One region of the Caballeronia sp. LZ008 genome, then DNA from elsewhere that is predicted to be linked to it. Evidence: predicted binding sites of a transcription regulator. Region 1 holds the regulator's gene; each other region holds the start of a gene.
What was found. Region 1 encodes FliA, which starts transcription of late flagellar genes. Its sites were predicted from a motif close to CTAAAGTTTNNNNNNNNNNNGCCGNTA; they were not measured.

Region 2: a site for FliA is predicted at 1,763-1,789, ahead of QCE49_RS00455 (flagellin). Genes of this name have one in related genera too.
Region 3: a site for FliA is predicted at 1,638-1,664, ahead of motA (flagellar motor stator protein MotA). Genes of this name have one in related genera too.

The regions. Positions count from the first base shown of each region.
Region 1 is NZ_JARUXK010000001.1:2,861,686-2,868,271, reverse strand. It holds gene flhF (flagellar biosynthesis protein FlhF) at 1-1,042, shown strand, start outside; gene QCE49_RS13360 (flagellar biosynthesis protein FlhG) at 1,035-1,952, shown strand; gene QCE49_RS13355 (RNA polymerase sigma factor FliA) at 1,971-2,702, shown strand; gene QCE49_RS13350 (GGDEF domain-containing protein) at 2,709-3,803, opposite strand; gene QCE49_RS13345 (aromatic ring-hydroxylating dioxygenase subunit alpha) at 4,016-5,005, shown strand; tRNA gene QCE49_RS13340 (tRNA-Arg) at 5,039-5,114, opposite strand; gene QCE49_RS13335 (cytochrome c5 family protein) at 5,427-6,314, shown strand; gene QCE49_RS13330 (UvrD-helicase domain-containing protein) at 6,377-6,586, opposite strand, start outside.
Region 2 is NZ_JARUXK010000001.1:95,337-101,922, forward strand. It holds gene fliD (flagellar filament capping protein FliD) at 1-299, opposite strand, end outside; gene QCE49_RS00455 (flagellin) at 502-1,662, opposite strand; gene QCE49_RS00460 (aldo/keto reductase) at 1,906-2,856, shown strand; gene rpsU (30S ribosomal protein S21) at 3,206-3,418, shown strand; gene QCE49_RS00470 (hypothetical protein) at 3,533-3,910, opposite strand; gene QCE49_RS00475 (hypothetical protein) at 3,927-4,352, opposite strand; gene QCE49_RS00480 (DNA-3-methyladenine glycosylase I) at 4,815-5,420, opposite strand; gene QCE49_RS00485 (BadF/BadG/BcrA/BcrD ATPase family protein) at 5,535-6,452, shown strand; gene QCE49_RS00490 (Cof-type HAD-IIB family hydrolase) at 6,486-6,586, shown strand, end outside.
Region 3 is NZ_JARUXK010000001.1:105,905-112,490, forward strand. It holds gene flhD (flagellar transcriptional regulator FlhD) at 75-398, shown strand; gene flhC (flagellar transcriptional regulator FlhC) at 417-971, shown strand; gene QCE49_RS00520 (hypothetical protein) at 989-1,399, opposite strand; gene motA (flagellar motor stator protein MotA) at 1,710-2,570, shown strand; gene motB (flagellar motor protein MotB) at 2,596-3,594, shown strand; gene QCE49_RS00535 (response regulator) at 3,662-4,039, shown strand; gene cheA (chemotaxis protein CheA) at 4,091-6,391, shown strand; gene cheW (chemotaxis protein CheW) at 6,409-6,586, shown strand, end outside.

The DNA.
Region 1 (6,586 bases):
TGGCTTGCCCGCGAACGCGGCGGCCGTCGTCACCGAAGCGATCCGCACGCGCATGGAGCAGGTCGTCAACGAAACGGTGATGAACGAGCTTTCGTCGATGCGCTCGATGATGGAAGAGCACTTCTCCGGTCTCATGTGGGGCGAGCGCCAGCGCCGCAACCCGACGGGCGGCGCGCTCACGAAGCGTTTGTTCGCCGCCGGTTTCTCGGCGCAGCTCGTCCGCATGATGGTGGACAACATGCCGGAACTCGAGAGCGTCGAAGGCGCGCTCGAGTGGGTGCAGCAGGTGCTCGAATCGAACATTCCGGTGATGGACAGCGAAGACGCGCTGATGGAACGCGGCGGCGTGTTCGCACTGATGGGCCCGACTGGCGTCGGCAAGACGACCACGACGGCCAAGCTCGCCGCGCGCTGCGTGATGCGCTTCGGCGCAAGCAAGGTCGCGCTGCTCACGACCGACAGCTACCGTATCGGCGCGCACGAGCAACTGCGCATTTTCGGCAAGATTCTCGGTGTGTCGGTTCACGCGGTGAAAGACGGCGCGGACCTGCAACTCGCGCTTTCGGAACTCCGCAACAAACATATCGTGCTGATCGACACGATCGGCATGAGCCAGCGCGATCGCATGGTCTCGGATCAGATCGCGATGCTGTGCGGCGCGGGTCATCCGGTGCAGCGCATCCTGCTGCTCAACGCGACGAGCCACGGCGACACGCTCAACGAAGTCGTGCAGGCCTACAAGAGCGCGGCGGACCAGCCGCCGCTCGCGGGCTGCATCCTGACCAAGCTCGACGAAGCGACGAATCTCGGCGGCGTGCTCGATACGGTCATCCGCTACAAACTGCCGGTGCATTACGTGTCGACCGGTCAGAAAGTGCCGGAGAACCTGTACGTCGCGACCAAGCGGTTTCTCATCAAGAGCGCGTTCTGCATCCCGCGCGACAACTCGCCCTTCGTGCCGCAAGACGAAGAAACGCCTGCGCTGCTGTCCGCGTTGTCCGCGCGCGCCACGACCGAACTGCATGAGGTGCACTTTGGATAAGTTCGTGCTCGACCAGGCGGAAGGCCTGCGACGGCTCCTTACGCGCGCCGGTTCGCGCGTGGTGGCGATCGCGGGCGGACCGGCCGGCATCGGATGCACGTCGGCGGTGGTGAATCTCGGCGCGGCGCTTTCCATCCACGGCAAGGACGTGCTCGTGATCGACGAGCACCGCAACGCGGGATCGGTGAGCCGTCTCGTGGGCACCGAAGACGCGGGCGCGCTCGCCTCGGTGATGTCGGGCCGGCGCATGCTCGGCGATGCCGTCGAGCGCACGCCGTTCGGCTTCTCGCTGATGGCCGCGCCGCGCGACGAACGCATCGTTCACGATGCCGCGCAATGCCGCGCGTTGCTCGACGGTCCGGCGGACATCGTGCTGATCGATGCGCAGCTCGATCGCCACGGCGCGCTGTCGACGCTCGCGGCGCAGGCGCATGACTTTCTTATTGTGACGCGGGTAGCCGCGTCGGCGATCACCGAGGCGTATGCGTGCATGAAACGACTGCACTACGCCCATGCGATCGGCCAGTTCCGCGTGCTCGTCAATCACGTGCAGAACCCGGCCGACGCGGCGGTCGCGTTCGACAACCTGTCGGGCGTCGCGAGCCGGTATCTGGCCGTGTCGCTCGTGCAGGCGGGATATGTGTCCGAGGATGCGCGCGTCGCTCGGGCGATGGAACTCTCACGCTGCGCAGTCGAAGCGTTCCCGGCCACGGCCGCGGCGCGCGACTACCGCGCAATCGCGGCGGAGCTCCTGCACTGGCCGATGCGCCCCGCGCCTTATATGCGCGATGCGGGCGGCCAGGCCGACGCGCGAAATCCGGTTAGCGACTCTGTACAGGGCGCGCGGGAGGCGTCGCATCGTGCGGCTGCGCTTCACGACTTTGCATTGAGCAGCACGGCGTCGATGTGATCAAGATAGGTGACCAAGATGTATAACGCCCAAGGCAAACTCTCACAGTCGGAAGTGCTGACGAAATACGCACCGCTCGTTCGACGGCTGGGGCTCCAACTCGTCGCCAAGATGCCGGCGAGCGTCGATCTCGACGATCTCATTCAGGCCGGCATGATCGGCCTGCTGGACGCGGCGAGCCGCTACAAGGAAGATCAGGGCGCGCAGTTCGAAACATATGCGAGCCAGCGCATCCGCGGCGCGATGCTGGATGAGCTCCGCGCGAACGACTGGCTGCCGCGCAGCATGCGCAAGACGTCGCGCGAAGTGGAATCGGCGGTGCACAAGGTCGAGCAGAACCTCGGCCGCGCGGCGAGCGAGCAGGAAATCGCCGAGCACATGAAGATGCCGCTCGACGAATATCAGTCGATGCTTCAGGACTTGCACGGCAGCCAGCTGATCTATTACGAAGACTTCGATCGCTCCGCCGACGACGAGCCGTTCCTCGACCGCTATTGCGTCGATCGTTCGGATCCGCTGTCCGCGCTGCTCGACGACAGCCTTCGCGGCGCGCTGATCGAAGCCATCGACAAGCTGCCCGAGCGCGAGAAGCTCCTGATGAGCCTCTATTACGAACGCGGCCTGAACCTGCGCGAAATCGGCGCGGTGATGGAAGTGAGCGAGTCGCGCGTGTGTCAGTTGCACAGCCAGGCGGTCGCGCGTCTGCGCACGAAGCTGCGCGAGCAGGCGTGGACGAGCGTCGAGGCCTGACGTTCCCTAGCTGATCTCGAAGTCCCGCGTCTCGGCGAAGACCGTTTTCCCTTCGCCGAGACTTTTCGCGCGGTACATCGCGCGGTCGGCGGCGCGCAGCACGGCGGTCATGCCGGTTTGATGCGCGGACGCCGCGCTCGAAAGCAGGCATGCGCCGATGCTAGCCGATACCGACACCGGCCGCTCCTGCACCGACGTAATTTCGCCGAGCGCCGAATGGATGTTGTCGGCCACCGACAACACGGCGTCGCGGTCGCGCATCTGATGCGCGAGCACGACGAACTCGTCGCCGCCCAGACGCGCGATGGTGTCCGACTTGCGCATGCGCTTCGCGAGCGAGTCCGCGAAGGCTTGCAGCAGCAGATCGCCGACGGCGTGACCGTAGGTATCGTTCACTTCCTTGAAGCCGTCGAGATCGATCAGAAGGAGCGCGGTGGCGTGATCGCCATTGGCTTCGGGCGCGTTCATCGCGCGATCGACGACTCTTTCCAGCGCGTACCGGTTCGACAGACCCGTGAGCGGATCGGTCGATGCCTGACGCGCTAGATCGCGATTCGCGTTGCCGAGCCGATCGACGAGCACGCTCAGATACACCGATGCGCCGAGTACGCTCAGCGCGAGCCCGATCGCGGCGGGAAGATTCTCGTGCCACCACGGCTGCCAGACGGCCATCGCCGTGACGATGATGAGCGCCGTCGCGCACGATACGGCGAGCGTGCGCTTGCCGTATCGGCATCCCGAACCGATCAGAAACCAGAACATCACCCAGAGAAGCGGCAGCGCCGTTGCGCCGCCCGCGGCGAGCGCGAGCCCGAGGATCGTCTGATCGGCGATGGTCGTGACGGTCAGGCGCGCAACAGAAGGCGCGCTCATGCGGCTGACGATCAGAAGCGTGATCGCCCCATAAGACACATAGAGCGCGACGAGGCGCGTGGTCAGGAAGGCATCGTGTGAAGGGCGGAGCCACGCGAAAACGCCGTAAGCCAGAAGAACCACCGCTCCCATCCAGACCCGCAGCGTGGCCTGCTCGCGTTCCGGATTCCGGTGTTCGGACCATGCGAAGGCATAAGTCCGGCGTGCCGGTTGATGCGCCTGCTCCATACTGAACCCCTGGATGGTGATTTCTTTCTTTTATCTTGCTGCCAAGTACTGCGGCCCCGTCGCATGGCATCGGCTGAATGGAGTGGTATCGAGTTGCACCGAGCGAGCGATCCGCTATTTTGCAACGTTTTGCGAAGACGCTGTGTTTCGTGTAAGAACAGCTTAAGAACGTCCATTTCTCATTCACGGCGATGCGCGACGAATCCATTTCTTTGGCTGCCGAATGGCTGCCCGTTTGCAATAGCGAAGACGTGCCGGAAGGCGGCGCGCGCGGATTCATCGTGGCCGATGAGCGGATCGTCGTGTGGCGGGACAGCATCGGCGCGGCGCATGCGTGGCGCGATTACTGTCCGCATCGGGGCGCGCAGTTGTCGCTCGGGCATGTGATGCGCGATCAGATCGTGTGTCCGTATCACGGCTGGAGTTACGACATCGAAGGACAGTGTTTGCGGATTCCGTCGAATCCTTCATTGCGCCCGTCGAAGCGCGCGTGCGCGACGACTTTCGTTTGCGAAGAGAAGTACGGCGTTATCTGGATGTGTTTCGGCGAGCCTGCGTATGCGCTCGATTTCTTTCCCGAAGCCGCGATTCCCGGTGGCCGGCGCATCAATCTCGCGCCGCAGACGGTGAGGTCGTCGGCGCCGCGCGTCGTCGAGAATTTTCTGGACATGGCGCATTTCTCGTTCGTGCATGCGGGGATTCTGGGCGAGGACACGCATACGGAAGTGCCCGATTACGAAGTCGTCGCGAGCGATGAAGGTCTGGAAGCGCGGCAATGCCGATACTGGCAACCGGCGGGAATGCCGTGGCAGGGCGGCGGCGCGATGATCGATTATGTGTATCGCGTGAAGCGGCCTTTGATCGCGAAGCTGACGAAGATGGCGTCGGGCGGGCAGGGCGCGCTGCATATCATGCTGGCGGCGTCGCCGGTGACGCAGACAGAGACGCGCGCGTGGCTCGTCTCGATTCACGAGGACGATTCGACGCATTCCGATCGCGAGCTATACGACTTCAATATGGAGATTTTGATGCAGGACACGCCGGTGGTGGAGTCGCAATGGCCGCAGCGCTTGCCGCTCGATCTCGATGCGGAGTTGCATCAGAAGTGCGATCGGATGGCGGTGGCTTATAGGAGGTGGTTGGCGGGGATGGGGTTTGGTTGGGGGACGACGACGGCGAATCGCGACGGCGGACTCGAGTAGTTTCGACTGCGACGGCTGTCGAGTGGAAACGCTTGGCGCGCCCGGCTGGGATCGAACCAGCAACCCCTGCCTTCGGAGGGCAGTACTCTATCCATTGAGCTACGGGCGCATCGGAGAAGGGCTTGCGGAAGAACTACACACGCCGTAAGACGGCTGCAAGGCCCATGCGAATCCGAGAGGATACCTGTTTTCCGTGACGCCGTCCATTGTGCGGGACCGGACGCCCTGCGCGGAACGAGTCACAAAGCATCACACGATTCGGGTAAACGCCCGCTTCGCCGCCCCGGCCACCCCGCGCCGACAGTTAAGCGTTCCGTCTATAATCGACCGTGCCTTTCCCCAAGGCGCGCCTAGCGCACTGCCGTAGCTGTCACGCTGTCACTGAACCGACTCACACCAAAAAACGGGAGACGAGACAAGCATGAGCGAAGCACCCCACGGAGCCCCGATCAAGACACCCGGCCAACTCATCGCCGCGGTCATCGCGGGATTCGGCATCCCGGTCGCCATCATCATCCTGCTCGCGGTGTACGTGAACAATTCCACGCGCACCGGCGCCGGCACGGACATCGAGCAGTCGGTCAACGCGCGCATCGCGCCCGCCGCACAAGTCGATGTCCGCGACGCCAACGCGCCGCGCGTCTACAAGTCCGGCGAGGAAGTCTTCAAGGCCGTGTGCTCGGCCTGTCACGCGACAGGCACCGCCGGCGCGCCCAAGTTCGGCGATGCCGGCGCATGGGCCCCGCGCATCGGCGAAGGTTACGACACGCTGCTGCACAACGCGCTCAACGGCAAGGGCGGCATGCCCGCGCGCGGCGGCACCAGCCCCGACGATTACTCCGACTTCGAAATCGCGCGCGCGGTCGTCTATATGGCGAACGGCAGCGGCGGCAAGCTCGCGGAACCGGCGCAACCGGCATCGGGCGCCGCGGCTGCATCGAGCGCGGCAGCGCCCGCCGCAGCCAGTTCGAACGAAAATGCTCAGGCCGCCGCAGCGGTCGCGGCGCTCGCATCGGTGCCGGCGGCTGCATCGGCGGCGCCGGCCGCGGGCGCGCAAAGCGCCGACGCCGCTCAGGCAGGCAAGGCGCTCTACGAGCAGGTCTGTCAGGCGTGTCACGCGGCGGGCGTGCTCGGCGCGCCGAAGTTCGGCGACAAGGCCGCGTGGGCGCCGCGCCTGAAAGAGCCGATGGACACCGTCTACAACTACGCGCTGCACGGCAAGGGCGCGATGCCGCCAAAGGGCGGATCGAACGCATCGGATGCAGATGTGAAAGCCGCCGTCGATTACATGGCGAACGCGGCGAAGTAAGCGAAAACCCTGCGCGAGCGGCCGCGCGAGCGGGGTTTTTCATCAGCAAGACGGCAAACCGTTCACGTCTTCTGCAACATCGCCTTGAGCATCGCCATGCGATCTTTCGGCGACAAAGGCGCTTCTTCGGCCGTCGGCGGCGGCGCATCGTCGAGCAGCATCTCTGGGATGAACCGCGACGGCTCGCACACCACCGTCTCCCGCGCGCGCTTTCTCTTCTTGCACCAGTTCAGATGCAGACTGCGCTGCGCCCGCGTGATCGCGACATACAT
Region 2 (6,586 bases), 2.8 Mb from region 1:
GACATCAGCGTGCCGTCGGTCAGGCTCGTCATCGTAGTTTGCAGCGTCGAGAGCGCCGACGACAGCGTGCCGATCGCCGAGAGCTTCGTGTTGTCGTTCGATTGCGCGGCGGCGAGCGATGCGCTCTGGCCGGCCGTTTTCGCGTTGACCATCGCGGTGACGAGCGCGTTGACGTCCATCGACGAGTTGCCCGTCGCGCCGCTGATGATGGATTGCGCTGCTTCGGCAAGCGCCGCGTTCGCGGACGCCTGGGTCTGCGCGGCGGTCGCCGCCGTGGTGGCCGTACTGATCGTGGACATCGGGTAACTCCGTGTATCGCGCTGTCGCCTGATTGCGCGTGATCGCAGTCAACTGCTCGTTGCGGGAAACAAACTCTTGCGTGTGCACTCGTGGGCGCGGGCGCACACGCAAGAGATCGAAACGTGGTTTCGTCGCCGGGACGGCCCGACGCCGGATCTTCGGGATGAAGATCCGGCGTCGGGTGCTACCTTGGCGTACCGCTTAGCCGAGGAGCTTCAGAACTTGCTGCGGCAGGGAGTTCGCTTGCGCGAGCACCGAGATACCAGCCTGTTGCAGCACTTGAGCCTTGCTGAGGTTCGCCGTTTCCTGCGCGAAGTTCGCGTCGGTGATCTGCGACTGAGCCGACGACAGGTCGGTCGATTCAGCTTGCTGCGACGAAGCGATTGCGCTCAGACGGTTCTGGGCTGCACCCAGCGTTGCCTGCACGTTGTTCAGCGTCTGCAGTGCGTTGTCGATCGAGACCAGCGCGACGTTGGCGCCCGTCGTGGTGCTGATGTCGAGGTTCGCGACCGTGTCCGGCTTGTTGATCTTGTTGATCGACGCGTTGAGGGTGGTGATCGCGGAGCTCACGGATGCGCCCATCGAACCGGCAATGCTCGTGCTGAACGTCAGCGTGTTTTCGTGCGGTGCTGCAGCCGTGCCCGTGCCTGCGGTGCCCGAGCCGAAGATGGCCGTGACGGCCGTCGAGCTCAGCGCGACGTTGTTCTGGTCGGTGAACGAGAAGCCGCCCTTGCCGTCCGACAGCACGTTGATCGAGGTGATCGTCGCGCCGGAAGAGGCGTAGGCGCCGCTCGACGACAGCGACAGGTTCGAGAACGTGCCGAGCGTGTTGCCCTTCTGCACCATGCCGCCGCCGAGCGAGTTCGCGCCCATGTCTTGGCTCAGGTCCAGATTGATCGTCTGACCGACGTTCGCGCCGACCTGGAAGCTCAGGCTGCCAGCCGAACCGTCAAGAATGTTGCGGCCGTTGTACGTCGTTTGCGAAGCGATACGGTTCACTTCGGCGATCTGCTGCGAAACTTCCTTCTGCAGCGAAGCCTGGTCGCTCGACGAGAGCGAGCCGCTCGCGGCTTGCACGGCCAGCGTACGGATACGCTGCAGGCTGGAGGTCATCGACGAAAGCGCGCTCGAAGCCGTCTGGGCAATCGACACACCGTCGTTCGCATTCGAAACGCCCTGGTTCAGGCCGTTGATCTGCGTTTGCATCCGGTTCGAGATCGCGAGACCTGCTGCGTCGTCAGCAGCGCTGTTGATGCGCTTGCCCGACGAGAGGCGGGTGATCGCCGAAGACAGCGCGCTTTGCGTGCCGTTGAGGTTCTGCTGTGCAACCAGCGAGTTGATGTTGCTGTTGATACCGATCATTTTGTTCTCTCCTGGGAGACTGTATCTGGCTTTGGCTAAAGCACCGAGTAAGTTGCCTGGCGGTCCTGCGCTCGGTGATAGCCGGCCGCCTACTTGTGGTTATCGGGCCCCTCGAAAAAAACTTAAGGCCCGCGCAAACGATTTGTGTAACGAATTCTGTTGCGAGGCCGCGAAGCCTTGCCCGGCAAGGCGCCGATTTCGCGCGTATGCTTTTTGGTCCCTCACGACGCATTCGGAGCGCACATGCAGACACGCAATATCGGCACATCGGAACTGAAAGTTGCGCCGCTCGTCTTCGGCGGCAACGTGTTCGGCTGGACTGCCAACGAGCGCACGTCGTTCTCGATCCTCGACGCGTTCGTCGATCACGGGCTGAATTTCATCGATACAGCCGACGTCTATTCCGCCTGGGTCGACGGGCATCAGGGCGGCGAATCGGAGACGATCATCGGCAAGTGGTTCAGGGAAAGCGGCAAGCGCCACCAGGTCGTGCTCGCGACGAAAGTCGGCAAGCTGTCCACGCGCGCCGGGCTCTCGGCGGCGAACATCGCGGCGGCCGTCGACGATTCGCTGCGGCGTCTCAAGACCGATTACATCGACGTCTATTTCTCCCATTACGACGACGAAACCACGCCGCTCGACGAAACCCTCGACGCGTATCAGACGCTCATCAAGGCGGGGAAGGTGCGGGTGATCGGCGCGTCGAACTACACGGGCGAGCGGCTCGAAGAGGCGTTGAAAGTCGCGAAGGATTCGGGCTTGCCGGCGTATCAGATTCTGCAACCCGAATACAACCTCTACGACCGCGAGGGCTACGAGACCGGTCTCGAACCGGTGGCAGAACAGCACAAGATCGCCGTCGTGCCGTATTACGCGCTCGCGAGCGGCTTTCTGTCGGGCAAATATCGGTCGAAGGCGGACACGCAGCACAAGGCGCGCGGCTCGCGCGTCGAAAAGTATCTGACGCCGCGCGGCCTCGAGATTCTCGACGCGCTCGACGAAGTCGCGAAACGCAACGACACGACGCCCGCGACGGTCGCGCTCGCGTGGATGATCGCGCGCCCGAGCGTGACGGCGCCGATCGCCAGCGCCACGTCGGTCGCGCAACTGGAGAGCTTGGCCGCCGCGACGCGCCTGCAACTCGCAGCCGACGATATCCATCTGCTCGACGAAGCCAGCGCGTGGCAGAAATAGTTCTGTTGCATCAACGAGTTGGCCGGCGCGCGGGAGTTGGCAATGGCGCGGTGTTCTGGTAACATCGCGCCCGAATCGAGAAATGTGCCCGATTTCCTGCCTTCGCCGCTGAAAATGACAACGTCAACCAACAGCGGCGAACGGCTCTGAAACGCGCCTTCGTGTGGTTCTTTCGAAAGCGCCTGCCGCTTCCGCGGCTGAATCTCAACGCTCTCTTTTCCGGCCTCCGTGGCCGCTTTGCTCGTGTCCGTCGCGCCGTTCTCACGTCCGGCGGACGATCGGAGTGCCGGGGCGCGGCAACTCGCAGTCGTCGCGCGCTTGAAAATACGTTTAGCAAACCAGGATTTACATGACCACTATCGTCCTCAAAGAAAACGAGCCGTTCGATGTCGCGATTCGGCGTTTCCGCCGCACCATCGAGCGCAATGGCCTGATCGCCGAACTGCGCGAGCGCCAGTCGTACGAAAAGCCGACCACCGAGCGCAAGCGCAAGAAGGCCGCCGCTGTCGCGCGCCTGCGCAAGCGCCTGCGCAGCCAGATGCTGCCGAAGAAGATGCACTAAGCGTCTTGTTCGGGCGAGGGTTTTCGGATCCTCGCGCCGAACGGCAAAACGGCGGTGCGACCCGTAAGGGCGCACCGCCGTTTTCGTTTCTATTGCCTTTTTTAGCGAGGGCGTTCAGACGAACGCGTGACGCCTGCCAAGCGCCGCGAGCAACGCCGGCCACTCTTCGATTTCGGCGTAGTCGTGAACTTCCTCCAGCTCGATCAGCAGATCGATGATGTTCGGATCGTAGGCATTCACGTTCGATGCGTAGAGCGCCCGCAGCAGACCGCCGTCCCGCGCATGCCGATAGTAGGAAATGCCGACGCCTTCCAGCTCCGGCTCGTACACATCGTCGCGCACGAGCGACCCGATCGCGCACTTGCGGCCTTCCGGACTGCGAAGCCTGCACGAACCGTTGTCGTCTTCCGAGACCGCGCGCTGCGTCAGCAAGTGCTCGCTGACGCGCTCGTAAATGTCCTTCGGGCTCAACATCGTAATAGGGCTCAACATCACAGCACCTGCAATATCACGCGGCCGTTTTAAGAAGTTCGGCTGACAACCCGAACTGACGCGCGATCGACGTCAAACGCTCGCGCCATTCCCATTTGCCGAAGACGTCATGCACGTTCTGCAGGCACGACAGCAGCTCGACGGTGTTGGGATCGAACACGTTGATGCGCGAACGGAGCAGCGCGCGCTTCAGCGCCACGACGCCGACATCCATGTACGCCGGCACCTGCTCGGGCGGCTTCGCGATGAAGCGAATGGGCACGCCTTCCATCGCGGTGACATAGTCGCGCGGCTTGATGAAGCTCCCGACAGGGCAGCCGCCGCAGTATCCGCGATAGGCGCCGCCGCCCCGCGGCAGCAAAGCCGCTTGCCCTTGTCCGAAAAGATGCTGGACTGCGCTGTTGAAAATCTCCTGATGCGTCAGGAAGTTCAAGCTTTTCATGATCTTCTCCCCTGCGCCCCTGCGCAGCGGCCATACGTTTAAGTATTCGAGAACCTGCACCTGCTTACCGAAAGCGGCAGCGTCGTTGCAAATGTGGCGCAACAGAATCGACGCTCGCCGCCCGGCCTCTGCTCCGAGCACGGCGGTTTTCCCGGCCTGGGCGTGTGGTCTGACTGCGCCCTGTGTGCTCGCGTCGGATTTCTACACTCAGTGACGATCCGTACACCGTCAGTTATAACGGTTCGGAACGGTAAAAAGGTGCGCCAGCGCACGCGAGGAAGCCATTTTTACACGGCTCGTACGTTCGTGCAGTGCGGAAAACCCGGCCAAAAGCCTTGCAGTTCGGGCAATTGCGCGTGCTTCACTGCAAAAAAACCGTCATCTATAAGGATTTACCCTAGATCGCGTAAATTACGCTATACGATGTTGTCAAAAGGCAAAATTTTTCCGCATAGGAATCGATCAAAGCGGGGTTTTTGCAACGGTCTTCCGTTTTGTCTTAGCTTTTTCTCGCGACATGCAACCCACGGCGTGATCGTTGACCATGCCGGTGGCCTGCATGAACGCGTAGCAAATCGTTGTGCCGACGAACTTGCAGCCGTATTTCTTGAGCGCCTTGCTGAGCGCGTCCGATTCCGGCGTGGACGCGGGCGTGGGATTTTTCGCATCGCGCGGCGTGTCGATCGTTTTGCCGTCGACGAACGACCAGACGAAATCCGCGAACGAGCCGTGCTCCTGCTGGATCTGCTTCACGGCGCGTGCATTGAGCACCGCCGATTCGATCTTCGCCCGGTTACGCACGATGCGCGCGTCCTGCACGATCCGCTCGACGTCCTTCTCGGTGAAGCGCGCCACCTTGTCGATGTCGAAGCCCGCGAAGAGCGCGCGATAGCCCTCGCGCTTGTTGAGGATCGTCGACCAGGAAAGGCCCGCCTGCGCGCCTTCCAGCACCAGCATTTCGAACAGATGCCGGTCGTCGTGCGACGGCACGCCCCATTCGCCGTCGTGATATTCGATCATCGCGTCGGTCGTGGCCCAGGCGCAGCGGGTGTGTTCGGCGTCTGCCATTGCGAGTCCTCATCATTATTTTGAATCGCGTCAGCATAGCGGATCGCCCGTATCGCGCCATCTATGCCATTCGGCCAATTGGCGCGCGTCGCGGCCGCCGGTAAGCTTGCGCCCATGACTACATCTTCGACTTCGGCATTTGACGGCTTCCTGCTCGGCATCGACGGCGGCGGGAGCGGCACACGCGTGATTCTCGCCGACGCGCACGGCAACGAACTGGCGCGCGCGAGCGGCGGACCTTCGGGGCTCGGGCTCGGGGTGGCGCGCGCGTGGCAATCGATCGGCGACGCGTGCGCGCGCGCATTCGAGGCCGCCGCGCTGCCGTTCGACTGGCGCAACTGCGCACTCGGCTGTGGCCTGGCGGGCGTCAACAACGCGGACTGGCTCACCGCGTTTCTCGGCGCGGCGCCGGACGTGCGCGCGTTGAGCGTGGAAAGCGACGCCTATACGACCGTGCTCGGCGCGCACGGCGGGGAATCCGGCGTGATCGTCGCGCTCGGCACGGGCAGCATCGCGGCGTCGCTGGACGAATCGGGCGTTTGCCGAATCGCGGGCGGCTACGGCTTTCCGAGCGGCGATGAAGCCAGCGGCGCGTGGCTCGGCCTGCGCGCGGTGGTGCATCTGCAGCGCGTGCTCGACGGCCGCGCGCCCGAAGATGGCTGGTCGCGCGCGATGCTCGCCCACACTGGCGCGACGGATCGCGACAGTCTCGTCGTCTGGCTGTGCGCCGCGAATCAAACCGCTTATGCGACGCTTGCGCCCACCGTGTTCGAGTTCCGCGACCATCCCGAGGCCGCGCGTCTGCTGGATCAGGCGGGGCAGGAAATCGCGAAATTCGTCGCGGCGCTCGATCCCGCCGGCGTGCTGCCCGTCGCGCTGTGCGGCGGGCTGGCCGCGCCTTACGAGCCATTCGTGCCGGCCATGTTGCGCGAACGCATGCGTGCGCCACGCGCCGATTCCGCAGCGGGCGCGCTCGAACTGGCGCGACGCGCGGCGTCCGCTTTCGCGGCTGCGGACGGTGCGGCGCGATAAAATACCGACCTTCGCGGCACCACAAAGGCAGTCATGTATTCGGTTATCGCTACTGATCTCGACGGTACGCTTCTCAACAGCGACCACCAGCTCGATCCCTTCACCGCCGAAACCGTGCGCGCGCTCGCGGCGCG
Region 3 (6,586 bases), 2.8 Mb from region 1:
TTCGCGTTTCTTTGCGAATTCGAGCAAACGTTCCCGCCGGGCCTGACCAGCCACGTTTCGATTCGGGGAAAAAGATGACGACCAGCACTACGAGTACGCTCGCGGAAATCCGCGAGGTGAACCTGTCGTACTTGCTCCTCGCTCAGCGGCTTCTTCAGGAAGACCGCATCTCGGCGATGTATCGCCTGGGCCTTTCGGAGCAGGTTGCGCAAGTTCTGGCTTCGCTGACGCTCGCGCAGGCAGTGAAAGTGGCGTCGTCGAGCCATTTGCTGTGCCGCTTTCGTTTCGATGACCACGCGATCCTTTCGTCGCTCGCCGACAAGGACCGCAGCGCGGCGCTCGCGCACGCCCACGCGGCGATTGTGCTGGCGGACAGTCCCGTCGAGCAGATCGGCTGACGCCGCGCGCGAAGCCCGATGGCGACGAAAAGCGTGGTCGCGGAGGTCCGCGAAATCACTTTGGCGATCGAGCTGATCGAGCTCGGCGCGCGCCTGCAACTGCTCGAAGCGGAAACGAGCCTGTCGCGCGACCGTCTCATCAAGCTCTATAAGGAACTGAAAGGCGTGTCGCCGCCCAAGGGCATGCTGCCGTTCTCGACGGACTGGTTCATGACGTGGCAGCCGAACATCCATTCGTCGCTGTTTCACGGCATTTATCGCTTCATGGCGGCCAACGACAAGAGCCAGCCGACGATTCACGCGATCGTGAAAAGCTACCGCCTCTATCTCGAACACGCGGCGCTGTACGGCGACGAACCCGTGCTGTCGCTCACGCGCGCGTGGACGCTCGTGCGCTACTTCGAATCCGGCATGCTCCAGACCAACGTCTGCACGCGCTGCCGCGGACGTTTCGTCGCACATGCGTACGAACTGCGCGCCGGTTACGTGTGCGGCCTCTGCCAGCCGCCATCGCGCGCGGGCAAGACGCGCAAGGCGGGCGCGGACCGCGAAGCGGGGCGGATCGCCGCCTGATCCGCGCCCGCGTCCGTCTAAAAGCGATCGTGGTACGAAAGCCCGACGGTCATCCCGTGCGGCGTGCGCTGATACATGATCGCCCAATGCGTCACCGATGCGCCGATCCACGCACCGAGCGCGTCGGCGGCCAGATCCTTGTAGGAGAAGCCGTCCGTGCGGCAGGTTCCGTCGACGATTTCCTTCACCAAGCCCGGCGCAGTGCCGATCAACGTGCCGTAGACGACCGGATGGTCCGAGCCGCGCGTCAAATAGGCGCCGAGCGCGCCGAACGGCGCGGACGCGGCCACGTGGGCAAGTTTGTCGGAGCCGGTCCAGCTATCCGATGTCTGCATACGCCAGCCGCCGCGCGAACCGCTGCAGTCGAAACCCGCATGCGCGAATGAACTCGCGGTCACTGTCAGCGCGAGCGCGCTGGCCTGTTTCATTGCTCTTGTCATCGTTCTCTCCGATTTCACGACTTCGCGTCTCCAACAAAACTGAACGCGCGTTCGTATTATCGGCAGAAAATGTGATGTTTCGTGTCGAACGGGAAAATTTTGTTTCGCCGCTAGGAAAAGTTCGATATTTGGTTGCCGTAAATCAGCGATTGAGACGCAGATTTTGCGAAACAGCGAGAAGGTCGCGCGGCAAACCGCACGGAACGTACAGTGGTTTGACCGTGCCCCAAAGTTTTCCAGTCGAGTGCCGTAAACCACTTAACGGCGGTCTTACCGCATCAAACGTGAGGACTCGACTGTGCTGATTTTCATTGGATCGCTCGTGACATTGCTGTCCGTCTTCGGCGGCTATGCCATCGAAGGCGGCCACCTTGGCGCGCTCATGCAGCCGGTCGAAATTCTGATGATCGCGGGCGCGGGCGTCGGCGCGTTCATCCTCGGCAACAACGTCAAGACCATCAAGGCGACGATTCAGGTGCTGCCGACGCTCTTCAAGGGCGCGAAGTACGACAAGAGCATGTACATGGAGCTGATGGGCCTGCTCTACGTGCTGCTCGCGAAAGCGCGCAAGGAAGGCACGCTCGCGCTCGAAGCGGATATCGAAGATCCGGCGAAGAGCCCGGTGTTCAGCCAGTACCCGAAGATTCTCGCGGACCATCACATCGTCGAATTCCTGACGGATTACCTGCGCCTCATGGTGAGCGGCAACATGAACGCGTTCGAGATCGAAAGCCTCATGGACGAGGAAATCGAGACGCATCACGTCGAAGGCGAAGCGCCGGCGCACGCGCTCACCAAGGTCGGCGACGCGATGCCCGCGTTCGGCATCGTCGCGGCGGTGATGGGCGTCGTGCACACGATGGCCTCCGCCGATCAGCCGCCCGCGATTCTCGGCGAGATGATCGCGCAGGCGCTCGTCGGCACCTTCCTCGGCATTCTGCTTTCGTACGGCTTCATCGGACCGCTCGCGAACGTCGCGGAACAGCGCGTCGCGGAGCAGACCAAGATGTTCCAGTGCATCAAGGTGACGATCCTCGCGAGCCTGAATGGCTACGCCCCCGCGATCGCGGTGGAATTCGGCCGCAAGGTGCTGTTCTCGACGGAGCGCCCGTCGTTCTCCGAGCTGGAAGAACACGTGCGCAAGGTCAAGTCGAAGTGACTTCCGCCATAGTCGAGACACAGCGATGAGCAACGATACCGATCGCCCGATATTCATCAAGCGCGTCGTCGCGGGCAAGAAAGGCCATCACGGCGGCGCGTGGAAACTCGCCTACGCGGACTTCATGACCGCGATGATGGCGTTCTTCCTGCTGATGTGGCTGCTTTCGTCGACGTCGCCGGTGCAGCGGCGCGGCATCGCCGAATATTTCCAGATGCCGCTCAAGGCCGCGATGGTCGGCGGCAAGACCGTCGGCATGGACAACAGCATCATCATGGGCGGCGGCCGCGACATTTCCAGCACCGACGCAGGCGCCGCGCGCAAGACCGATGGCGCCACGCAGCTCGCGCAGCGCGCCTCGTCCGACACCGACGAAGAACTGCTCAAGTCCGCGCAGGGCGAGCTCGAACGGCGCGAGCAGGTGCGCCTGCACGATCTTCAGGTGAAGCTCATGGCCGCGATCGAGGCCAATCCGACGCTGCGCCAGTTCAAGCAGCAGATCCGCATCGAATCGACGCAACAGGGCTTGCGCATCGAAATCGTCGATACCCAGAAGCGCCCGATGTTCGCGCTCTCCAGCGACGCCGTGCAGCCGTACATGCGCGACATCCTGCGCGAGATCGGCCGCTCGCTCAACGACGTGCCGAATCACATCGTCGTGCAGGGACATACCGACGCCGTGAAGTACGCGGGCGGCGACAAGGGCTACAGCAACTGGGAGCTGTCCGCGGACCGCGCGAACGCGTCGCGGCGCGAGCTGGTCGCGGGCGGCATGGACGAAGGAAAGGTGATGCGCGTGCTCGGACTCGCATCGACGCAAAACCTGAACAAGAAAGATCCGCTCGATCCGGAGAACCGGCGCATCAGCGTGATCGTGCTCAATCGCAAGACGGAGCTGTCGATGCTGCGCGACGACGGCTCACGCGGCGCGACGCTCGACAACGGCACGGACGCGAACGGCAATCCGTCGTCGGCGCTCGGCCAGCTCATTCCCGGCGTCGCGGTGAGACCCGTGGCGAAGTGAGCAAAAACCTCGAAAAAGACGCTCAAGTGTCGACACGTTTCGACCGTCATCCCGGCAAGAGACAAACATGATCAAACACATTCTGGCAATCGACGATTCAGCCGCGATGCGGCAAATCCTCTCGGCGACGCTGGCGGCGGCGGGTTACCAAGTGACCGTTGCGTCGGACGGCGACGAGGGGCTGGAGTGGGCGCTCGCGGAGCGCTTCGATCTGGTTCTGACCGATCAGCACATGCCGGGCAGAAGCGGGCTCGATCTGATCGTGGCGCTGCGCGGAAATCCCGCATACAAGGCGACGCCGATTCTCGTGCTGACGACCGAAGGCGGCGAGCCGTTCAAGGACGCGGCGCGCTCGGCGGGCGCGACAGGCTGGATCGAGAAGCCGCTCGATCCGGACCTGCTGACGGAACTGGTCGCCGCGCTCTCCGAAGAAACGCAGCACTAAAGCGAACGCACAAGACAACTCGCGCACGCACGCGCCGATGGTGACTCAAGCATGACACTCGACATTACCCAGTTCTACCAGACCTTCTTCGACGAAGCAGACGAACTGCTCGCGCAGATGGAGCAACTGCTGCTCGTTCTGGACATCGCGAATCCCGATCCGGAAGACCTCGCGGCGATCTTCCGCGCGGCGCACTCGATCAAGGGCGGCGCGGCGACGTTCGGTTTCACCGCGCTCACCGAAACGACGCACATCCTCGAATCGCTGCTGGACCGCGCGCGCAACAACGAACTCGTCCTGCGCCGCGACATGATCGACACGTTCCTCGCGACGAAGGACGTGCTGTCGGATCAGCTCGCCGCGTATCGCGCGAGCGCGGAGCCGGATGCGGCCGCGGCCGCCGCGATCTGCGCGAAGCTCGAGCGTCTGAAGAACGAACAGGCCGAAGGCGCACCGTCCGGCCGGATCGAGCCGCCCGCGCTGCCGGGCGCCGACGCGAACGTCGCGTCCGCCGCGAGCGCGAACGCCGCGCCGGCCTACGACGGCCCGAATGCGCCGCCCGCCCACGTGCTTTCGCAGGCGATGGACGCGATCGAGGACGACGGCAACTGGGACGGCGCGTTCGAGCTCGCCGATGGAACGAATGCAGGAACCGCTGCCGCGACGCCGGGACACACCGGCGCGCCGCACGCGGAAGTTGGACCCCACCTGAAAATTACGCTACGGGGGGTGGGCGAGAAGGACCTGGCGACTCTGATCGAGGAGCTGGGGAACCTGGGAAGCATCGTCGGAGAAAAGAAAGCGGACGCCGAGTACGTGGTATGGCTCGACTCGGACGTCCCCGCCGACGATATCGTCGCTGTGTGCTGCTTCGTGATCGATGAAAAGCAGATCACGATCGGCCGCGGCGATGCAGCGGCGCAATCCGCAGAAGCCCAGCCGGCGCGCCTGGAAGCGACGGCCACGCAGATTGCGCAACCCGCGATACACGAAGAGCCGAAGCAATCGCAGGCGCACGCGGCGCCCGCATCCGCCGCTGGCAAGGAAGCAGTGAAGGAAGAAGCGGCGACGGCGGCGGGCTCGAAAGACCCGTCCGCCGCTCAGCCGGCAAAGTCCGCAGCAAGCGACGCCGACAAGAAAGCGCGCCCCCAGGCTGCGGCATCGGCGGAAGGCAGCTCGATTCGCGTCGGCGTGGAGAAGGTCGATCAGCTCATCAACCTGGTGGGCGAACTCGTCATCACGCAGGCGATGCTCGCGGAAACCACGAGCACGTTCGATCCCGCGTTGCACGACCGCCTGTTCAACGGCATGGCGCAGCTCGAGCGCAACGCGCGCGATCTGCAAGAGGCCGTCATGTCCATCCGCATGATGCCGATGGATTACGTTTTCAGCCGCTTCCCGCGCCTCGTGCGCGACATCGCCGGCAAGCTCGGCAAGGAAGTGGAACTCGTCACGTTCGGTCAGGCGACCGAACTCGACAAGAGCCTGATCGAGCGCATCATCGATCCGCTCACGCACCTCGTGCGCAACTCGCTCGATCACGGCATCGAGACCGTGGAAGCGCGCCGCGCGGCGGGCAAGTCGACGACCGGCCAGCTCGTGCTCTCGGCGGCGCATCACGGCGGCAACATCGTGATCGAAGTGAGCGACGACGGCGCGGGCCTGCGCCGCGACAAGATTCTCGCGAAGGCGCAGAAGCAGGGCATGCAGGTTTCCGAATCGATGAGCGACGAAGAAGTCTGGCAACTCATCTTCATGCCGGGCTTCTCGACCGCCGAACAAGTGACGGACATTTCCGGCCGCGGCGTCGGCATGGACGTGGTGAAGCGCAACATCCAGTCGATGGGCGGCCACGTCGAAATCATGTCGCGCCAGGGCGCGGGCACGACGACGAAGATCGTGCTGCCGCTCACGCTCGCGATTCTCGACGGCATGTCGGTGAAGGTCGGCAACGAGATCTTCATTCTGCCGCTCAACTTCGTGATGGAGTCGCTGCAACCGGTCGCCGAGGACATCTACACGGTCGCGAACGGCGAGCGCGTCGTGCGCGTGCGCGGCGAATATCTGCCGCTCGTCGCGCTGCATCGCGTGTTCGATGTCGAAGGCGCGCGCACGGAGCCGACGCAGGGCATCGTCACGATCATGCAGACGGAAGGACGCCGCTTCGCGATGCTGATCGACGAGCTCGTCGGCCAGCAGCAAGTCGTCGTCAAGAACCTCGAAACGAATTACCGCAAGGTGCACGGCATTTCCGCCGCGACCATCCTGGGCGACGGCAGCGTCGCGCTGATCGTCGACGTGGCCGCGCTCAACCGCGAATCGCGCGCACAGCACGGCGCGCACGCTCACTAATACCGAAGGAGTCTTTCATGGCAGACGTTCAATCGATTCAAACCGCTGCGCCTTCGCGTCGTGACACGCAAAACACGGAAGCAGCCGGACAGGAATTCCTCGTGTTCACGCTCGGCGCCGAGGAATACGGCATCGACATCCTGAAAGTGCAGGAGATCCGCGGCTACGACAACGTTACACGCATCGCGAATGCGC